DNA from 3 places in the Actinoplanes sp. NPDC049802 genome. Region 1 is predicted to be linked to each of the others. Evidence: riboswitches for the same ligand, from Rfam matches in the RefSeq annotation. Region 1 holds a riboswitch; each other region holds the start of a gene.
What was found. A riboswitch is a leader RNA that binds a small molecule or an ion and turns the genes downstream of it on or off. The one in region 1 is predicted to bind cyclic di-AMP.
Positions count from the first base shown of each region.

Region 2: it holds a riboswitch for cyclic di-AMP, as region 1 does, so the genes downstream of both, AB0I88_RS14620 (NlpC/P60 family protein) here and AB0I88_RS30435 (NlpC/P60 family protein) in region 1, are expected to answer to the same signal.
Region 3: it holds a riboswitch for cyclic di-AMP, as region 1 does, so the genes downstream of both, AB0I88_RS06785 (transglycosylase family protein) here and AB0I88_RS30435 (NlpC/P60 family protein) in region 1, are expected to answer to the same signal.

Region 1 is NZ_JBFAMR010000058.1:10,330-13,593, reverse strand. It holds gene AB0I88_RS30445 (epoxide hydrolase family protein) at 1-446, opposite strand, end outside; gene AB0I88_RS30440 (MarR family transcriptional regulator) at 500-922, shown strand; gene AB0I88_RS30435 (NlpC/P60 family protein) at 1,066-2,052, opposite strand; cyclic di-AMP (ydaO/yuaA leader) riboswitch at 2,070-2,205, opposite strand; gene AB0I88_RS30430 (M56 family metallopeptidase) at 2,328-3,236, opposite strand; gene AB0I88_RS30425 (BlaI/MecI/CopY family transcriptional regulator) at 3,233-3,264, opposite strand, start outside.
Region 2 is NZ_JBFAMR010000017.1:25,387-28,650, forward strand. It holds gene rsmH (16S rRNA (cytosine(1402)-N(4))-methyltransferase RsmH) at 1-310, opposite strand, end outside; gene mraZ (division/cell wall cluster transcriptional repressor MraZ) at 544-975, opposite strand; gene AB0I88_RS14620 (NlpC/P60 family protein) at 1,419-2,090, opposite strand; cyclic di-AMP (ydaO/yuaA leader) riboswitch at 2,238-2,372, opposite strand; gene AB0I88_RS14625 (MurT ligase domain-containing protein) at 2,814-3,264, shown strand, end outside.
Region 3 is NZ_JBFAMR010000006.1:170,235-173,498, reverse strand. It holds gene AB0I88_RS06790 (saccharopine dehydrogenase NADP-binding domain-containing protein) at 1-1,074, opposite strand, end outside; cyclic di-AMP (ydaO/yuaA leader) riboswitch at 1,295-1,445, shown strand; gene AB0I88_RS06785 (transglycosylase family protein) at 1,445-2,008, shown strand; tRNA gene AB0I88_RS06780 (tRNA-Arg) at 2,013-2,085, opposite strand; gene katG (catalase/peroxidase HPI) at 2,161-3,264, opposite strand, start outside.

The sequences.
Region 1 (3,264 bases):
AGGCGGGACATCAGCTCGGCCCACGCCTCGGCGACCCGGCGCACGCCCCAGGGACGGGTGGTGGGGCCGGAGAGGCCGAAGCCGGGTATGGCCGGGACGACGACGTGGAAATGCTCGCTGAGCGGCCGGATGACGTCGAGGAACTCGACCGTGGAGCCGGGCCACCCGTGGGTGAGCAGCAGGGGCAGGGCACCGGGATCGGCGGAGCGCACGTGGAAGAAATGCACCCGGTCGCCGCCGATCTCGGTGACCTGCTGAGGGATGGCGTTGATCTCGGCCTCGTGGGCGCGCCAGCCGAACCTCAGCCAGTGGTCGGCGAGGGCCCGGACCCGGGCGAGCGGGATGCCGTAGCCGGCCGGCGCGTCGTCGGGCCACCGGGTGCGGGTGAGGCGGTCGGTGAGGTCGTCGATCTCGGATTGGGCGATGCGAAGGGTTGAGTCGTTCATGCGCCTAACGTTAGACTCTCTAACGTTAGGAGGTCCAATGTTACGCTCACCACATGGAAGAGCTGCCAAGCTGGGTTCTGAGTCAGGTCTCGGCGCAGGGACACCGGATCATCGTCGAGAAGTTCGGGTCGGTCGGGGCGCGTGGCTATCACTACCGGTTGCTGCGTTCGCTGGTCACCGACGGACCGGCCAGTCAGGCGGCGCTCGGTCGGCGCACCGGGATCTACCTGAGCGATCTGGTCGGCGCGCTCAACGAGCTGGAGTCGGAGGGCTATGTGCGGCGTTCACCCGACCCGGCGGACCGGCGGCGCAACGTCGTCGGCCTCACCGACCGGGGCCGGGCGCGGGCGGAGGAGCTGTCGGAGCGAGCGCACGCCGTCCAGGAGGAGCTGCTGGCGCCACTGTCCGGTCCGGAGCGGGAGCAGTTCACCGGGCTGCTGCGACGGCTGCTGGAGCATCACCGATCGGGCGGGTGACGGGCCGGTCAAGCCCGGCGGGCGCGTCACGGCCTGGCCGGTCCGGGCAGGCCGCGGGTCTTCCACGGCGGTTCGCGAAGGCGTACGAGATCAAAAGAAAGACCGCCGGCGCAGAACGACGGCGGTCTTTCCCGGAGGGTTTTCTAGCCTGGCCGGCGATAGCCGGCGATGGGCCCTCGATCGATGGTGGCCATCCGCACGTGGTCGCCCGTGTGCGGAGCGTGCACCACCTTGCCGCCGCCGATATAGATGGCGACATGGTGCACGTCGGAGTAGTAGAAGACGAGGTCACCCGGCTTCAACTCGCTCCGGCTCACCGGTGTGGTCGAGCCCCACTGGTCCTTCGTGTAGTGCTCGAGGTGCACGCCGACGGCTTTCCACGCCTCCTTCGTCAGGCCCGAGCAGTCGTAACTGTTCGGTCCTTCGGAGCCGAAGACGTAGGGCTTGCCGATCAGGTCACATGCCTTCTGAGCTGCGCGGCCACCCTTGTCGTTGGTGTAGGTGACCGGGCACGGACCGGTGCGCAGCGGGCCGTCGTCCACGTTCGCGTTGCCGTAGGCCTGGATCCGGAGCTTCTGGAGCTTCGTGATCTCCTTCTCGATCGCCGTCTTCTTCGTCGCGAGGTCCGCGTCACGCGCGGCGATCTCGGACTCGAGCTGGTCGACCTTGGCCTTGTCGGCGGCGTATTTGTCGCGGAGCTTCGCGACGTTGGCGATCGAGGCTTCCTGGTTGCGGGCGAGCTGGTCGAGCAGCGTGAGCTTCTCCACCAGGCCGTCCGGGTCGCCGCTCAGCAGAGCGTTGAAACCGCCGGGCGGCCCCTGCATGTAGGCGTCGACCGCCAGCCCGCGCACCTGGCTCATCGCGACATCCACCTGAAGCTGCAGCGGCGTCAGCGTCTTCGCCAACTGCTTCTGCTGCTTCCGGAGCTTGATCAGCTTCGTGTGGTTGGCGTTGTAGTCCTCGATGACGGGTTCGAGCTTGTTCCACTCCTCGTCGATCTGATCCTCGACGCTGGACGGCGAGGGAGTGGCGTTGGCCGCCACCGGGCCCGTGACCACGAGGCCGGCCGCGGCGAGCGCGCAAACGAGGATGCGCAGCAGGCCGGCGCGACGCGCGCCATTGCGTTTCACGTTGTGTGCGTCGTCCTTTCTTCCCACTCAGCCGCCGACCGGGTTAGCTGACGGGTTCGGGCGGGAAGCATGCCCGGCCGCGCGTGGTGCCACGGCTTCACCCCACTGACCTGGGTCCCCGGTTCGCCTGTCGCGATTGGGCGGTGGTTCGCCAGATCGGCCGGATGGACGATGGGGGGCTGCCGAACCGGGGACCACCGTACTCGGATCATGCCGGCAAATGAAGGTCGCACAGGCCGCCAAACTGTACGCACAGTTAGCAATACGGACGGTTACTAGAATGGCCAGGTATTCAGCGCACGGCCCAGCCACGGCACGACGAGGATCACCGTGGGTAGCACCAGCAGGGCAGTCGCCACGGCCGTCCCGGCCACCGCGAGAGTGGTCGAGCCACGGTCCGGGCCGTCCAGCCGGGCCAGTCGCCGCCGCCGCGATTCACCCTCCGGGTCGGCGGTCACCTCCTCCGCCAGGGGGACGGCGTCGGCGAGACGAGCCAGCGCGGCCCGCAGCGGCGCAGGCCCGGTGCGGCGCCTCGCGGCATCGTCGGCCACCATCTCCAACAGCAGGTGTACGGCGTCGAGCGGCACCTTCGACCGCAGCGGCCCCGGCACAGCCCGGTAGAAGGCCGTGAACGACTCCATCACCAACTCGTGCTTGTGCCGCAGGTGTGCGCGCTCGTGAGCGAGGACGGCATCGATCTGATCCCTGTCGAGCACGTCGAGCACGCCGTCGCTGAGTACCACCCGGGGGTTCCGGCCGGGGACGCAGTAGGCGAGCGGCAGCGGCGCCTCGAGCACCCGCACCTCGCCCCCGCCCAGGCCCTCATGACGCTCCACCCGATCGAGGAGGTCGACGACCATGCGATGCCGATCGCGCCGGGCGCGGGCCCGGGAGGTCACCCTGACGAGCGAGACGACCAGCCGGATCACGATGATCGCGGCCACCGCCAACGAGAGAAGCAACGCGGCGACGGTCTCCGGATGCCGGGCACCGGCCGCGCGGACCAGTTCCTCCGGGGCGGCGAGCACGACGCCGAGGGCGCAGAGCACGGCGGTCAGGGTGAGCGACTGCCACAGCAGCACCCCGGCGACCGGGGCGCGGTCCGCCCACCGGGCGCCGGCCAGCAGCTTCGGCACGGCCAGCGACAGTGTCAGTCCGAGGGCGCCGAGCAGGAGGGCGGTCACCGCTCGATGTTACGGGCGGCCTTCTCGA
Region 2 (3,264 bases), on a different contig from region 1:
GCCCACTGTGGATCGCCGGAATCGACAGCTCCGCGAGGACCCGCGGCAACTCGTCGTAGACGGCGTGGACCAGCCGGGCGCGGTCACCGAACCGGATCAGGCGATGCCGGGAATGCGCGAGCGCCTCGGTGTCCCGGTCCAGTCCGACGAGGACCACATCGGGAAACCGCTCGAGAACCGCTTCGGCATGCCCGCCCAGACCCAGCGTGAAGTCGACGTGGACGGCGCCCGGCAGGCGAAGGGCCGGAGCGAGCAGCTCCAGGCAGCGCTCCAGCAGCACCGGCACATGCGTGCCCCGCGGCTCCCCCATGTCGACCCCCCGGATCAATCCCCGCACACGCGAGGAAACACTGTTGCTGTCCGGCCCGGCCGCCCTCCGTACCGCCAGATCCCCATCCGCTCTGTCCCCGCGCCGGCGAACCGGCTGGAAACACACGCCTGGCGCCGGGGAAGAGGCGCCAGGAGCGGGAGCGGCTGGAGATCTCGCAGTACGGCGGGAATGGCGTCCCAGGCCGCACCGGCGGCCCACCGAGTGCCACACCCCTACAGTCCGCCGGGCAGCACCCCCTCCTCGATGCCGGCGAACTCTTCCTCGCTCGCCGAGAGGTAGTCGTCCCAGGACTGCTTGTCCCAGATCTCGACCCGGGTGCTCGCGCCGATCACCACAAGGTCGCGACCAAGACTGGCATACTCCCGCAAATGGGCAGGAATCGTGACTCTGCCTTGCCTGTCGGGCACCTCATCGTGCGCGCTGGCGAAGAACACCCGGCTGTACGCCCGGGCTGCCTTGTTCGTCACCGGCGCCTCACGGAGCTGGCCGGCGATGCGCTGGAACTCCGGCATCGGGAACACGTAAAGACAGCGCTCCTGCCCCTTCGTGATCACGACACCTCCCGCCAGCTCATCACGGAACTTCGCCGGGAGGATCAGCCGGCCCTTCTCGTCCAGGCGCGGAGTGTGTGTGCCGAGGAACATCGGCCCCCACCCCTTTGCCGTGGCGCCCCGCTCCTTCGCGGAAGAGTGGGCCGCCTGTCAACTCGGGCCGGCAGGTCCGGCTGTGTCCCTCCGCCCCTGCCACTGCGCCCCACTCTACTCCACTTCCCTCCACCTGCAACCCGAAAGCGATCGCTTGCGAGGCGTCTTCGCGGACGAATTCCCTGTTCACAGGCGGTGGAGCGGAGTGGAGGGCCGGAGCATGATCAACCCCGTCCGGTTTCCGACATCGAGCCCTCCGAGGGCGAAAACCCGCCCCGGAGACGGCTTCGGCGGCCGCCCGTGGAGGAACGTGGGGGAACACGGAGACGCCTGTGGGGTGTGACCCGAACCGGGCCACACCCCACAGGCGTGTGCTGTCGCTATGCCTTACTTACTACGGCCGCTGCGCGAAGGAACCAACCACGACCGCTGCGCGAAGGCCGTCAGGCGACGAGACGCCGTACGACGTAATTGCTGTTCCAGATCTTGTGCTTGCCGACCCGGGCACCACTGTGCGGCGAGTCGTAGATGTAGCCGTTTCCGGCGTAGATCCCGGCGTGGTAGCCGTACGACCCGTTGCGGAAGACGATCAGGTCACCGATCCTCTTGTTGCCCTTCGAGACGGACTTGCCGTACTTCTGCTGCGAGTTCGCCTTGTGCGGCAGGCTCTTGCCGGCCGCCTTCTTGTAGACGTACTTGGTGAACCCGGAGCAGTCGAAGCGCTTGGGGCCCGCGGCGCCGAACAGGTAGAGCGCACCCTTGTGCTTCTTGGCCTCCGCCAGCACCTTGGCGCCGCTGGCACGGACCTGCACCTTGACCTTGGTGGTGGCCTGCTGGTTGTAGCCGGTCCCGGTGAACAGGGTCCGAACCCACACCGTCTTCGTCGGCTTGGCGGTCAGCGTGACCGAGCCGCTCTTGACGGTGTCGGTGTCCCAGGTACGCCAGGCGCCGTTGCTCCAGCCTTGGAGACGGACCGTGCCCTTGGCGACCTGGCCGGTGGAGGGGTCGATCACCTTGGCGGTGATCTTGAGGGTGGAGCCCCACGCCAGGCTGCGAGTGCTTGTCTTCGTGGCGATCTGGGGCGTGACTTTCGCGGCTGCCGCACTCGCGGTCACCGGGTTGACGGTGGCTGTCGCGGCCGCTGCCGGCGACGCGGCGACCAGCTGGCCGGCGCAGAGGCAGAGACCCAGGGACAGTGCGACGGTACCGGTGCCGACAGACGTGCGACGGCGCCGGCGCGAACTGAGTTCGTGCACGGTAGAGATATCCCTCCGGCACGCCTGCGAGGTTAGCTGTCGGGTTCGGGCGGGAAGGCATGCCCGGCCGCGGGTGGGCGGCTTCACCCCAAGGTCCCCCCGGATGCGCCGCCCGTGGAAGCCGGGCGCCGCGGGGAGAGACCGCGAATGGGTCCCCCGTCCCTGCCCCCGATTGCCTTGTCGTGGTCTGGCTGACTGCGGTGTCGCACCGTCCGGCCCGGGGCAGGGCTCGGCGTGAACCGATCCGGTGCGGCCGGCGGGCGGTGTGCCGCCGGCGAATCTTTGCTACCTGAAATCAGCCATGATCGTCAGCGCCGGATCGATCACTCTCCGTGATTGGCACATTGGCAGGTGTCCAGTTTGTTACCTGACCGAGACAAATGCCGTCGCTCAAAGTGATCGCGCAATCACAATCAGTAGATCGTTACGGGTGAATCAGAACACAGAAAAAGTCCGTCCCCCTGCCGTGAGCACGCCCGAATCGTCCGGACCCGACGAAACACGTGCCAGTCCGTGATCTTGACCGTCTGGCAACTCGACGTAACGTTCCCTTCCGGTACCCTCGCTGGCGTGACGGACGGAATGCCTCTCATCGCCAAGGTCGCGACCTCCGTGTCGAAGACCGCGGCCGCGCTCTCCAGGGCCGCCGGTCGCGGCGACGGCTCGGTGATCGGTGGCTGGATCGGCCTCAAGATCGACCCTGATCTCCTCGCCCACCTCGCGGCGGGCCGCGCCGTCGCCCTGGTCTCCGGCACCAACGGCAAGACCACCACCACCCGGCTCACCGCGGCCGCGGTCGGTGTGCTCGGCCGGGTCGCCACCAACTCGTTCGGCGCCAACATGCCGACCGGCCACACCTCGGCACTGGCCAAGGAGGGGCACACCCCGTTCGCCGTGCTGGAGGTGGACGAGCACTACCTGGCCCAGGTCATCGACCAGACCCGGCCCAAGGTGGTGGCCCTGCTCAACCTCTCCCGCGACCAGCTCGACCGGGCGAAGGAGGTGGCGATGATGGCGCAGCTGTGGAAGACCG
Region 3 (3,264 bases), on a different contig from region 1:
CACGGCGGTCGCCGCGTACCCCGGATCGCCTTGAGCCTTGACCCGGGCGCGATAGCGCGCCCCCGACGTGGTCGTGGTGAAGATTTCCAGGGTGAAGTGGCCGTTGCGCCGGGCGTCCTCGCTCGGTCCGGTGCCCGGCGCCGGCAGGATCCGGTCCAGCAGGAACCGGGCGGGTGGCAGCGCGAAGCCGAGGACCAGGGCGTTCAGCCCGGCTTTGAGAGCCATCGCGGTGAACGGGCCGCTCACCCGCATCACCTCGCGGTAGCGGAACCGGCGACCGTAGGCCCAGTCGCGCAACGCGTTGCTGCGCCGCACCACCCGGGTGTTGTAGGACGCCATCACGAACGGCGCGAGGTGGCCGCGCAGGCCGGGATCCACTTCGGATCCGGGCAGCGACACCATGTCCGGTTGCCGTCCGAGATCCGGCTCGGCCGTCCGGTCCGGGCTCAGCGAGTACGGGCTCGCAGCGACCCGCCGCAGCCCGCGGTCCTTCTTCATGACGTCGACCTGGTGGCGCATCGAGTCGATGGTGCCGCCGCTGAAACCGCCGCGCGCCCGGATCACGACGAGCGTGGTGTCGGTCATCTCACCGGCGTCGTCCGCGCGCACCGCCGCATGCAGGACGTGAACGCCGATATCGGACGGGATCGAATCGAAGCCGCAGGAGTGGACGATCCGTGCGCCGGTGCGCTGAGCGGTCTCATGGTTCTCGTCGATGCTGTCCCGGGCGAACAGCACCTCACCGGTGAGGTCCACGTAGTCGGTACCGGTTTCGGCGCATGCGCGGGCCAGCGCGCGGCCGTACTTCGCATACGGCCCGACGGTGGTCACCACCACACGGGCGCGGCCGGCCATCGTGGTCAGCGCCGCCTCGTCGGCCGCGTCGGCGACCACGACCGGCCAGTCGACACCGAGGTCGCCCGCCACCTTCTCCAGTTTCGAGCGTGACCGTCCGGCCAGCGCGATGCGGGCGCCGGACGGCGCGTGTTCGGCCAGGTGGCGTGCGGTGAGCACGCCCACGAAACCGGTTGCGCCGTAAACGATCACGTCCAGTTCCCGCTGTGACTCGCTCATGGCTGCCGATTGTGCACCCTCGGTGGACCGTGCGCTCGCCGTGCACGCGGTCGAAGGCGCGGCGCGCCGAGATCACGACGTTATCCACACAAAGGAAGATCAAAGCCGCTAATTTGTGACTTACAACTCCATTGCCGCTGCACGGTCATGCCCGTCGGGCGCGGCGAGTAGGCAGCCCGCGATGCGGGCACCGTGGCCGGAACGCCGAGTCCTGCCGCTGGTCACGGTCCAGACGAACTCGAACGGCAAGGAGCGGGGGACCCAAGAGTTCCTCGGCGCTGATGCGCCTCGGGGTGAAGCCGCCACACCGGCGGCCGGGCACCTCTGCCCGAACCCGACAGCTGACCTCGTAGGCGTGGAGGACAAGCTCATGGTTCAGATCAGGAAACAGTTCCAACGGGTGGTCGGGCTCGTCGCGGCGAGCCTGGCCGGCGGCGTGGTCCTCGCCGGGCCGGCCGCCCCCGCTCAGGCCTCCGTCAACTGGGAGGCCATCGCGAACTGCGAGTCCGGAGGCAACTGGCGTATCAACACCGGAAACGGGTACTACGGCGGTCTGCAGTTCAGCCGCAGCACCTGGCGCGCCTACGGCGGCGGCCGGTACGCGAGCACCGCCAACCGGGCCAGCAAATCGGAGCAGATCGCCATCGCCGAGCGGGTGTTGCGGGGCCAGGGGATCAGGGCCTGGCCGCACTGCGGGCCCCGGCACGCCTACCGGCCGGCCGCGTCCCGGAAGACCCGGGTCGTCCGCACCTTCGCGCTCCGCTCCTCGGCCACCAGCACGGGGGGCACCTACGTGGTGCGCCGCGGTGACACGCTGGCACGGATCGCGGCCCGCCACGACGTCCGGGGAGGCTGGCGTGCCCTCTACCGCGCCAACGCTCGGGTCCTGGACAGCCCGCACCGGCTGCTCGTGGGGCAGCGGCTGAAACTCTAGAAAGTGGGCCCGGCGCGATTTGAACGCGCGACCTACCGCTTAGGAGGCGGTTGCTCTATCCACTGAGCTACGAGCCCGACGCCCTGAGGGTACCAGCAGGCGGGGTCCGGGTCGGCGCGGCCGACCCGGGCCCCGGGGAACTGCCGGCGGTGTCAGGCCAGGTCGAAGCGGTCCAGTTCCATGACCTTGACCCACGCCTTGACGAAGTCGGTGACCAGCTTCTCCTTGGCGTCGTCGCTGCCGTAGACCTCGGCCTGCGCGCGCAGGATCGAGTTCGAGCCGAAGATCAGGTCGGCCCGGGTGGCGGTCCACCTCACCTCGCCGGTCCGCCGGTCGCGGCCCTCGAAGGTCTCGCCCTCGGAGTCGGTGGCCGACCAGGTGAGGCCGAAGTCGAGCAGGTTGGCGAAGAAGTCGTTGGAGAGCACGCCCGGCGTCGCGGTGAAGACGCCGTGCTGCGAGCCGCCCGCGTTCGCGCCGAGCACCCGCAGGCCGCCGACCAGCACGGTCAGCTCCGGCGCGGTCAGCGTGAGCAGCTGCGCCTTGTCGACCAGTAGCGCCTCGGTGGGGCGGTTGTGACCCTTCGCGAGGTAGTTGCGGAAGCCGTCGTGGGTCGGCTCCAGCACCGCGAACGAGGCGGCGTCGGTCTGCTCCTCGGTCGCGTCGGTACGGCCCGGGGTGAACGGCACCTCGATGTCGAAACCGCCGTCCTCGGCGGCCTTCTCGACGGCCGCCGTGCCGGCCAGCACGATCAGGTCGGCCAGCGAGATCTTCGTGGCGCCACCGGCCGCGTTGAACTCGGCGCGGATGCCCTCGAGCACGCCCAGCACCTTGCTGAGCTGCGCCGGGTCGTTGGCCTCCCACTGGTTCTGCGGGGCCAGGCGGATGCGGGCGCCGTTCGCGCCACCGCGCTTGTCGGTGCCACGGAACGTCGACGCCGACGCCCACGCCGTCGCGACCAGCTCGGAGACCGACAGGCCGGAGGCGAGAACCTTGGCCTTGAGCTCGGCGACCTCGGCCGCGCCGACCAGTGCGTGGTCGACGGCCGGCACCGGGTCCTGCCAGATCAGCGGCTCGGACGGGACCTCTGGGCCGAGGTAGCGGGTGATCGGGCCCATGTCACGGTGGGTCAGCTTGAACCAGGCCTTGGCGAAGGCCTTGCCGAACTCCTCCGGGTTGTCGTGGAACCGCTTGGAGATCGGGCCGTAGACCGGGTCGAAGCGCAGCGCCAGGTCCGAGGTCAGCATCCGCGGCTCCTG